One region of the Amycolatopsis sp. NPDC033938 genome, then DNA from elsewhere that is predicted to be linked to it. Evidence: riboswitches for the same ligand, from Rfam matches in the RefSeq annotation. Region 1 holds a riboswitch; each other region holds the start of a gene.

Region 1 (3,265 bases):
CCGGCCTTCCTCGACGAACCCCAGCCGTCGTCCGACGGCGATCATTCCCGGGTTGCCCGAGAACGTGGCGAAGTCCAGGCGGAGTGCGTCGGTGCGGGAGAACAGGTATGTCGTCCAAAGTCGCAAGGCCTCGGAACCGAACCCGCCGTTCCAATAGCGCTCGTCGTAGATGACCAGTCCCAGCCGTCGCCAGTCGGTTTCCCTGCTCTCCCAGTACCAGCTGACCTGACCGATCAACCGGCCGTCGCTCAGGTCGGTCACCGCGAGGCTGCTGCGAGGATCGGGTGGCTCCGACTGGGCCGTGGTGAGCTTGAGCGCCGTGGATTCGGTATCCGCGGCTGTCGGAAGGCCGAAGTACGGGCCGTTCGTCTTATGCCATGGCCGCGCGGGATCGAGTAGCTCGCGGAGCGATCGGATATCCGACGGCCGCCAGTCGCGCAGCCGGACTTTCTCACCTTCGAGTGCGACGTTGTCCACCGGCCAATCGTGGCCCATCGGGGCTGGCTACGATCGTCAGGTGACTGAACTGCTCGGGCCTGCGGAGATCAGGGCGTTGGCGGCCGAGCTGGACGTACGTCCGACCAAGAAGCTCGGCCAGAATTTCGTGCACGACCCGAACACCGTGCGCCGTATCGTCGATCTTTCAGGAGTCGGTGAAGACGACGTCGTACTGGAAGTCGGACCGGGGCTCGGCTCGTTGACCCTCGGTCTGCTCGCCACCGGTGCCAAGGTTGTCGCGGTCGAGATCGATCCCGTCCTGGCCGGACGGTTGCCGGACACGGTGGCCGAGCGAGGTGGGGCCGAAAGGCTGACGGTCGTCGGGGCGGACGCTCTGCGGATCAAGGCGGAGGACCTGCCTGAACGGCCGACGGCGCTTGTCGCGAACCTGCCGTACAACGTCGCCGTTCCCGTTGTGCTTCACCTGCTCGCCGAGCTGCCGTCGCTGACCAGCGGTCTCGTGATGGTCCAGACCGAGGTCGCGGACCGGATGGCCGCCGGGCCAGGGAGCCGGACTTACGGTGTGCCCAGCGTCAAGCTGGCGTGGTACGGGAAGGCACGCAAAGTCGCCGCGGTGCCGCGATCGGTGTTCTGGCCTGTTCCGAATGTGGATTCCGCATTGGTCGCCTTCGAACGTGGCGACTTGGTGTGGTCTGTGGACCGGCAGCGCCTGTTCGCGGTCGTCGACGCCGCTTTTTCGCAGCGGCGAAAGACTTTGCGCGCGGCGCTGGCGTCATGGGCCGGTTCCGCCGAACGGGCGGGAGAGTTGCTCGAGAAGGCGGGTGTCGACCCCAAGGCTCGCGGCGAGCAGTTGGACGTGCATCAATTCGCTCGTATCGCCGCCGCGGCCGAGTGATCAGGGGCGGGCGTGAGGGTGTGTCGCCCGCCAAATGCCGGCTGAGGTCAGCACGACGGCATAAACCCTCTCCTCGATCTGCGCTGGTCTAGCCTGTCTTAGCAGGCAGGCACCGTGACGTGTATCTGTGAGCACTGCTGTTGTCTCATAATATGGACAGCAGATCCTGTAGAATGGACGCGACCAGACGTGTGATCTGCGCCTACGCGCTTGCTTTCATCCAGTGGGATCGGTTTTACTCAATGAGCCATCCCGAGCGACTGAGAGACCTGGCTCGCCGAAGTCGCAGCAACCACCCCCCACGGGGCAGGTGCTACCGCCAGGACCGATGGAGGCTGTGCCTAATGAACAGGGTCACCCACCCGCTCCTGCTGACCAGGCGACGTGTCGTCGATGAAGGTCGCCGCACGGTAAGTGCGTGTCGACGCTCCACCGTTACTGCCTGAGTCTTTTCCCTTACCTCTGAAATCCGTCCGCTCTGGACGGTTAATCGGTGACGGTTGGCGCGCTCGAAAGAAGCGGCGCCCCATTCGCATGGAGCCTTTCGTGATCACTGTCGAAAACTTGTCGAAGTCCTTCCCCCTCAACGGAAATCCCGTCGTTGCCCTGCGCGACGTCAGCGTGGACATCCAAGCAGGCTCGCTGTTCGGAGTCGTCGGTCCGGCGGGCTCCGGCAAGTCGACCCTCGCGCGTTGCATCGGGCTTCAGGAGCGTCCTGACCGGGGCGTCGTCCGGCTCGACGGCCTCAACACCGGGACACTGGACGGACGCCGCCTGCGCGAGATCCGCCGCCAGGTCGGTGTCGTGAGCACCAAGCCGGAGCTGCTCGGGGAGCGCACCATCGCCGGCAACATCGCTTCACCGCTCGAACAGCTCGGCCTCGACGGACCGCAGCGCCGGAACCGGGTGGGCAACCTGCTCGACCTGGTCGGACTCACGCCGCGGGCAAATCAGCGGCCGGGTGAACTGTCCGAGGGGCAGCTGCGCCGAGTGGCGATCGCCAAGGCCTTGGCCGCCGGGCCGTCCGTGCTCCTGGCCGACGACCCGACCGCGGGTGTACGGCCAGAGGAGTCCGGCGCGGTTTTGACCGTGCTCGACCGTGCGCGCGCCGAGCTGGGCGTGACCGTGCTGCTCACCACACCTGACGCCGGCGTGGTTCGCCGTGTCTGCGATGACGTGGCGGTTCTCGAAGCCGGTGCGATCATCGAACGTGGGACCGTGCTCGACCTGGTCTCCGACCCGAACAGCCGGACGGCGCAGGCGCTGCTTCCCGCGATCGAGACCAGCCGGGCTCAGGCCTCGAAATACGACCGCGCGGTAGACGTCGTGCTTGTCGGCTTCGCTTCGGTCGGCGCCCTGCTGCCCGAGGCCGCCGGCCGCTTCGACGTCGAACTCGCCACCATCGGGGGCGGTCTGACCCGCATCGGCGACACGCCGGTCGGCAGGTTCCGCCTCGGCGTGCGCGGTGAGCACGCGGACGCCGCGCTCGCCTGGATCGCCGAACGCGGCGGCCACGTGACGCACCCGGTTCGCGGACCGCAGGGCGTCGCCGCCTGATTTCTCCATGAACGGGCCGCCCTGGACGAAATCCGTCCAGGGCGGCCCGTTCATGTCTGACTCGTCCTGTTCTCTTTCTCCTGGAGGCAGCACAAGTGGGGCGGCCACGTAGGCTTGAGTCGTGCTCGCCGTCGTACCGCCTCCAGTCACCGTCAGGGTTCCCGCCAAGGTCAACCTGCACCTGTCGGTCGGTGACGTACGTCCGGACGGCTACCACGAGCTGGTGACCGTGTTCCAGGCGCTTTCCCTGACCGACGAGGTGACCGTGGCGGTCACCGAAGACCCGGGTGTCGAGGTCTACGGCGAGGGGGAAGGTTCCGTACCGACCGGGGCCAACAACCTGGCATGGAAGGC
Region 2 (3,265 bases), on a different contig from region 1:
CGAAGCGCGCGAACTCTCTCTGATCGGCTTTCGAAGGGCCCCGGTGACGCGAGTCGCCGGGGCCCTTCGCCATGTTCAGCGGCTGATGCCGTGCGCGTCGACGACCTCCAGCACGGCGCGTTCCAGCGCGTACTCCGGGTCGGCCGCAACCCCCTTGACCTCGGCGTTGAGCCGGGCGACGATCCGCATCGCGGTGGCGAGACCGTCCTGCCCCCAGCCGCGGGCCTGTCCCTGGGCCTTGCGCACCTTCCACGGCGGCATCCCCAGCTCGCCCGCCATCTGGTTCGGGTTCCCGCGACCGGCGCCGGACACCCGTGCGATCGTCCGGACCGCGTCGGCGAGGGCGTCCGCGACCAGTACGTGCGGGACGCCGAGCTGCATCGCCCAGCGCAGTGACTCCAGCGCCGCCGCCTTGTCACCGGCGACGGCCTTCTCGGCGACGGCGAACCCGTTCACATCCGCGCGACCCCGGTGGTAGCGGCGGACCGCCTGCTCGTCGACCACTCCCCCGGAGTCCGCGACGAGCTGTGTCGCGGCCGACGACAACTCGCGCAGATCCGAGCCGACCGCGTCGATCAGCGCGAGCACGGCCGCGCCGTCGATCTTTCCGCCCACCCGGCGGACTTCGTTGCGGACAAAGGACTCTCGCTCAGCGGGCTTGGTCAGCTTCGAGCACTCGACGACTTCCGCTCCTGCCTTCTTCAAGGCAGCGGGGAGCGCCTTGGCGGCCTTGCTCCGGCCGCCTCCGCTGTGCACGACGACGAGCACGATGCCGTCAGCGGGCGCCTTGACGTAGGCCATCACCCCGTCGGCGAGCTCTTGTGAGATGTCGTGCGCGGATTCGAGCACGATGACCCGGGCTTCGGCGAACAGTGAGGGGCTGACCATCTCCGCGAGTGCCGGAACTGTGAGGTCCGACACCCGGATGCGGCTGAGATCCGCCGTCGGGTCGACCGCTTTGGCCGCGTCCGAAGCGCCACGGATCGCGCGTTCGATCAGCAGCTCTTCCTCACCGAGGACCAGGACCAGCGGCGATGGGGCGGAAGCTTGCGTCGTCACGGTGACGATCCTGCCACTCCTCCTCTCGTGTGCTTTGTCCGGTGATGTGTTCCGGGCACGGTGGCCCCACGCGAGCCCCATGTCGTACGGTGTTAGCGAGGCGACGCGATCATGCGCGTGCCGACAAGTGAATACCGCTCATCCAGAGGGGCAGAGGGAACGGCCCGATGAAGCCCCGGCAACCGGCGTCAGCCTGTCATCCCGCGATCGTGGGATAGCTGACGAACACGGTGCCAATTCCGGCCCGCCTCGGCGGGGCAGATGAGGAAAGGACCTCGCGATGACCGCAACCCTCGGCACGACCTCCACCACCAAGACCCCGGATCTCGGACCGGCCGTCGAACTGGTGTCGAAGGAAGAGGGACACCGGCAGCCGCTCGCCCCCGAATTCGTTTCCGCCGAGGACTTCTCGCCGCTCGAGGTCGCCTACGACTTCGGCCGCGTGCGCCGCGAGGACATCGAAGCGGGGCCGAAGAACATCTGGCGCTACAAGAAGCTCCTTCCCGTTCCCTCGAACGTCGAAGAAATCCCCAACACCGAACCCGGCGCCACCCGGCTCGTCCAGGCCGACAGGCTCGCGAAAGCGCTCGGTGTCAAGAAGATCTGGGTCAAGGACGACACGGGCAACCCCACCCACTCGTTCAAGGACCGCGTGGTGGCCGTCGCGCTCGCGGCCGCGCGCGAGTTCGGGTTCGAGGTGCTCGCCTGTCCCTCGACCGGCAACCTGGCCAACGCGGTCGCCGCCGCGGCGGCCCGCGCCGGCTGGCGGTCGGTCGTGCTGATCCCGAAGACCCTCGAACGCGCCAAGATCCTCACCACCGCCGTGTACGACGGTGACCTGATCGCGGTCGACGGCAACTACGACGACGTGAACCGGCTCGCCACCCAGCTCGCCGCGGAGCAGGAGAGCTGGGCGTTCGTGAACGTGAACGTCCGGCCCTACTACTCGGAAGGCTCCAAGACACTGGCCTTCGAGGTCGCCGAGCAGCTCGGCTGGCGCCTTCCCCCGCAGATCGTGGTGCCGATCGCCTCCGGTTCCCAGCTCACCAAGGTGGACAAGGGTTTCCGCGAGTTCGGACAGCTCGGCCTCGTCGAGGAAACGCCGTACAAGGTGTTCGGCGCGCAGGCCACCGGCTGCTCCCCCGTCTCGGCCGCGTTCCGCGCGGGCCACGACGTCGTCCAGCCGGTCAAGCCGGACACGATCGCCCGGTCGCTGGCGATCGGTAACCCGGCCGACGGCCCGTACGTCCTCGACGTGGTCAACCGCACCGGCGGAGCGATCGAAGACGTCACCGACGAAGAGGTCGTCGAAGGCATCCGGCTGCTCGCCCGCACTGAGGGCATCTTCACCGAGACCGCCGGCGGGGTCACCGTGGCGACGGCCAAGAAGCTCATCGAGACCGGCAAGCTCGACCCGGACGCCGAGATCGTGCTGCTGATCACCGGTGACGGCCTCAAGACCCTCGACGCCATCGAGGACAAGGTCGGCCCGAAGGCCACCGTCAGCGCTTCGGCCGACGCTGTCCGCGAGGCACTCGGCATCTGAGATCCCGCCGGCCCGCCTCAGGAACGAGGCGGGCCGCGGGCCTCACCCCGGCGCAGCAGGGCGAGACCCCGCGCGTCGGCGACGACCGCGGTGTCGCCGTCCGTGTCCGTCCTGGCGACCAAGGCGCCGACGGCCACCAGGTTGTCCAAAGTGGACTTGCTCGGATGGCCGTAGGTGTTACCCGCGCCGACACTCACCAACGCGACCCTCGGCGCGACGACGTTGAGGAAATCCGGTGCCGTGTAACGGCTTCCGTGGTGCGGCACTTTCAGGATCTCGGCACGCAGATCGACCCCCTCCGCCATCAGGTCGGCCTGCGCGGCGAGCTCGACGTCGCCGGTCAGCAGTAACCGGCCAGCCGGGGTCCCGGCCCGCAGGACTACCGATCCGTTGTTGATCACCGTGCCGTCCTGTTCGAGGACCGATCGCCGCGTGACATAACGCGGCCCCAGTACCTCCAGTGACAGTCCCGGCCAGTCCAGCCGTTGCCCGATCCCGAGTTCCAGCAAGGGAATCCCACGGCGCGCGGTCTCGTCGGCGACCTGCTGCCACGCCCACGCGGGCGCCCGTCCCGGACCGACGGCGACCGCACCGACCGATCGGCCCTCGAAGACGGATTCGAGACCGCCGATGTGGTCGGCGTGCAGATGGCTCAGCACG
Region 3 (3,265 bases), on a different contig from region 1:
GCCTTGACGGCGTAGAAGAGCACTGTGCCAAGGTAGGTCGCGAGCACCGCGAACAACCAGCCGTCAGTGCGGCCGACGCCGGAGAACGACGCGTCCAACGCGATCGCGTTTTCGCGGCTCATTTCCACGCCGTACAGCTTCTGTGTCAGGAACTGCTGCCCGCCCGTGGCGGGCGCGTAGGCGAACCAGCCCCCCGACCACGGCGGGCCGAACGACAGCGCCACCACGATCAGCTGGGCGAACCCCAGCAGTGCCAACGGAAACCAGTAACGCGGTCGCTCGTTCCCCATACGGGGTGAGGGTAGTGGGTCAGGCGCAGAACGGGGGAAGCTCCCGCGGATCGTTCTCCGGCACCCAGCGGCCTTCCGGCTTTCCGTACTGCCAGCGGGCGCCGCGGGCGACGATCTGGCGCAGCGCCAGCACGAGCCGGTCCACATGCTCGGCGGTGCTGCCGAGGCCGAGACTGACCCGGACGGCCTGCTGACCGGCCGAACCGGCGGCGGAGATCAGCCGCTTGGTCGCGATATGCGCGCAGAACGCGCCGTCCCGCACCCCGATGCCGTACTCCGCGGACAGGACGGCGGCGAGCCAGCCGGGCTCGAAGCCGTCGACGACGAAGCTCAGCGTGCCGACCCTGTCCACCGGCGCGTCGAACAACCGCAGCTCGGCGAAACCGGGGATACCGGCGAGACCGCGCCGCAGCCGGGCCAGCAGTTCGTCCTCGTGGGCGACGACCGCGTCCCAATTCCCGGCCAGCGTCTCGCAGGCGACACCGAGGGCGTAGACGCCGACGGTGTTGGGGGAACCGGCTTCGTGCCGCTCGGCGCCCGCGTTCCAGACGACACCGATGTCCTCGGAGTCGCGGGTGACGAGTTTCGTCGCACCGCCACCGGCGAGGTACGGCTGGGCGGCGCGGAGCCAGTCTGCGCGGCCGATCAGCGCACCGGCACCGAAAGGCGCGTACAGCTTGTGGCCGGACAGCGCGATGTAGTCGACGTCCAGTTCGCGCACGGAGATCCGGCGGTGCGGCGCGAGCTGCGCGGCGTCGAGTGCGATCCGGGCGCCGTGCCGTCGCGCCACGGCGGCGATCTCCTTGACCGGCAACAGTTCCCCGGTCACGTTGGACGCGCCGGTGACGACGACCAGCCGCGGGCCCTGCGGGCAGTCCGCGAGTGCTTCGTCCACAGCGGACACCGCGGCGAGCCGGGTGCGCGGCGTCTTGATCCGCCGGACGTTCGGACCCTTCCACGGCAGCAAGGCGGCGTGGTGCTCGGTGTCGAACACGACGACCGACGTGTGCTTCGGCAGGCTGCGGGCGAGCAGGTTGAAGGAATCGGTGGTGTTACGGGTGAACACGACGGTGTCGGTGGAACGGGCGTCGACGAACTTCCGCAGGATCCCGCGCGTGCGCTCGTAAAGTTTGGTGGAGATCTGCGAAGCGAACCCCGCGCCGCGGTGCACGCTGGCGTACCAGGGCAGGAACTCGTCGACCGCCGCACGCACCTTGTCCAGACAGGGCGCGCTCGCCGCGTGGTCGAGGTTGGCGTACCCGATGTCGCCGCCGGTGACGAGCGGAACCCGCAGATCGGCGCAGGCGACCGCCGGGATTTCGTGCGTCGCAACGGTTTCCGCGACGGTGGCGGGGGTGCTGGTGCGTTCGAGAGCGAGAGTCATCGTCATCCTCCGGGCCAGGGGACCCGACGAGGATCCCGCGCTTGCCCGTCGCACCGCGCGACGAGCCAGGTCCTCACCCGGGGCACCCCACCGCGGAAGGAGGGTTGCCGGTCAGCTAGCCGGGGCTTGACGCTGACACTCGTGACCTAGGGACGAAGTTAGCGGATACCCCGGCGATCGAGCCACCCTTTGCCCGCATGTTGAGACGCCGCTCACGTACTCCGCAAGCGAGAAGAACCTCGCGTGACGTCAGACGCGGAAGCGGCCGGGCAGGGAAACGACGGAGCGGGAGTCGACCTCGGTGGCGGTACCCGAGTACTGCTCGGTGCCCGCCGTGAACTGCCAGCCGCCGAAGATCTTGCCGTCGATCGCTTCGCCGTACGCCTCGGCGACCTTGGTCGAGACCTCGTCGTAGGACATCCCGTTCCAGTTGCCCGCGCCGACGCCGAAGTCGCGGGAGTCGCCGCCCTGTGCGGCGGCGGCGGGCAGGGTCCACAGGGTGAAGTGCACGTGCGCGCCGGTGCTGCTGCCACCGCAGGGCAGCGCGTTGCCGGTCCGGCCGAGGACGTCGCCCGGGACGACCCGCTGGCCGTCGGTGACCGAAATGCCCTCCAGGTGGTAGTACCCGGTCCGCCAGCCGCCGTCGTGGTCGACGGTCACCCAGTCGCCGCCGTCGCAGTGCTGGATCCGGACGGTGCCGGCCAGCGGGACGCGGACGGTCTTGTCCGCCGGGCTGAAGTCGATGGCGTTCTTCACGCCGGAGGCCCCGTTGTCCGAGTGGATCCCCGCCGAGTAGACCCGCTGACCGGTGTCGAACGGCAAGCCGAACGCCGGGAACGCGGCCGCGGCCGACGCGGGCGCCGACAGGATCACCCCGACGAGAACGGCCGCGGCCCCCAGACCGGCGAACTGCGCACGAAGCTTCGTCACCTTGCGTACTCCTTAACCCGTGACACTCACCCATTCGATGGAGTGGATTGCCGGGAAAGTAATCCAAAAGGAGTACAAAAGGGAATAACCCGTGACGAATTTTCTGAGATCAACCGACGAACGACTGGTGCGGGTCCGTGACCTACTGGCCGGATTCGCCCTTCCACCTGGCGAGGCGACCAGCCCGGTCGACGGCACGGAGTCGTCGTTCGGCACCGTCACGCGCGTCGGAGGTGGTCACGACGAGTAACTGATCCCGTTCCTGGAGCCGGGTGTTCTTGTTGGGCGTGAACCCGGTGCCGTCGCGGACGAGCAGGCTGATCGTCGCCCCCACCGGAAGCCGCAGTTCCGCCAGGTAGACGCCGTGCATCTTGGATCCGGGATGGATGCGGACCTGCAGCAGCTCGGCACCCATCTCGTCGAGTGGCGCGGAGTCGACGTCGATCTCGTGCGCTTCGGCGCGCTGTGCCAGCCCGAGCACCCTGGCGAGCGGGGTCAAGGTCGCGCCCTGGAGCAGGGTCAGCACGATGACCAGGACGAACACCGCGTCGACGAGTTCCTGCGCGCCGGGCACCCCGGACGAAAGCGGGATCAGCGCGAGCACGATCGGAACCGCCCCGCGCAATCCGGCCCAGGACAGGAACACCTGTTCTCGCCACGG

Evidence for each region. A riboswitch is a leader RNA that binds a small molecule or an ion and turns the genes downstream of it on or off. The one in region 1 is predicted to bind S-adenosylmethionine.
Region 2: another riboswitch for S-adenosylmethionine. It lies ahead of thrC (threonine synthase); the one in region 1 lies ahead of ACZ5ZX_RS15705 (methionine ABC transporter ATP-binding protein).
Region 3: another riboswitch for S-adenosylmethionine. It lies ahead of ACZ5ZX_RS30300 (aminotransferase class V-fold PLP-dependent enzyme); the one in region 1 lies ahead of ACZ5ZX_RS15705 (methionine ABC transporter ATP-binding protein).

What each region holds. Positions count from the first base shown of each region.
Region 1 covers NZ_JBVIRO010000004.1:625,075-628,339, forward strand. The annotation lists gene ACZ5ZX_RS15695 (GNAT family N-acetyltransferase) at 1-495, opposite strand, end outside; gene rsmA (16S rRNA (adenine(1518)-N(6)/adenine(1519)-N(6))-dimethyltransferase RsmA) at 518-1,354, shown strand; SAM riboswitch class I at 1,599-1,689, shown strand; gene ACZ5ZX_RS15705 (methionine ABC transporter ATP-binding protein) at 1,901-2,911, shown strand; gene ACZ5ZX_RS15710 (4-(cytidine 5'-diphospho)-2-C-methyl-D-erythritol kinase) at 3,033-3,265, shown strand, end outside.
Region 2 covers NZ_JBVIRO010000021.1:84,550-87,814, forward strand. The annotation lists gene rpsT (30S ribosomal protein S20) at 1-23, shown strand, start outside; gene holA (DNA polymerase III subunit delta) at 76-1,059, opposite strand; SAM riboswitch class I at 1,195-1,327, shown strand; gene thrC (threonine synthase) at 1,340-2,605, shown strand; gene ACZ5ZX_RS35535 (ComEC/Rec2 family competence protein) at 2,623-3,265, opposite strand, start outside.
Region 3 covers NZ_JBVIRO010000015.1:25,192-28,456, forward strand. The annotation lists gene ACZ5ZX_RS30295 (hypothetical protein) at 1-290, opposite strand, end outside; gene ACZ5ZX_RS30300 (aminotransferase class V-fold PLP-dependent enzyme) at 310-1,674, opposite strand; SAM riboswitch class IV at 1,707-1,821, opposite strand; gene ACZ5ZX_RS30305 (M23 family metallopeptidase) at 1,924-2,604, opposite strand; gene ACZ5ZX_RS30310 (potassium/proton antiporter) at 2,747-3,265, opposite strand, start outside.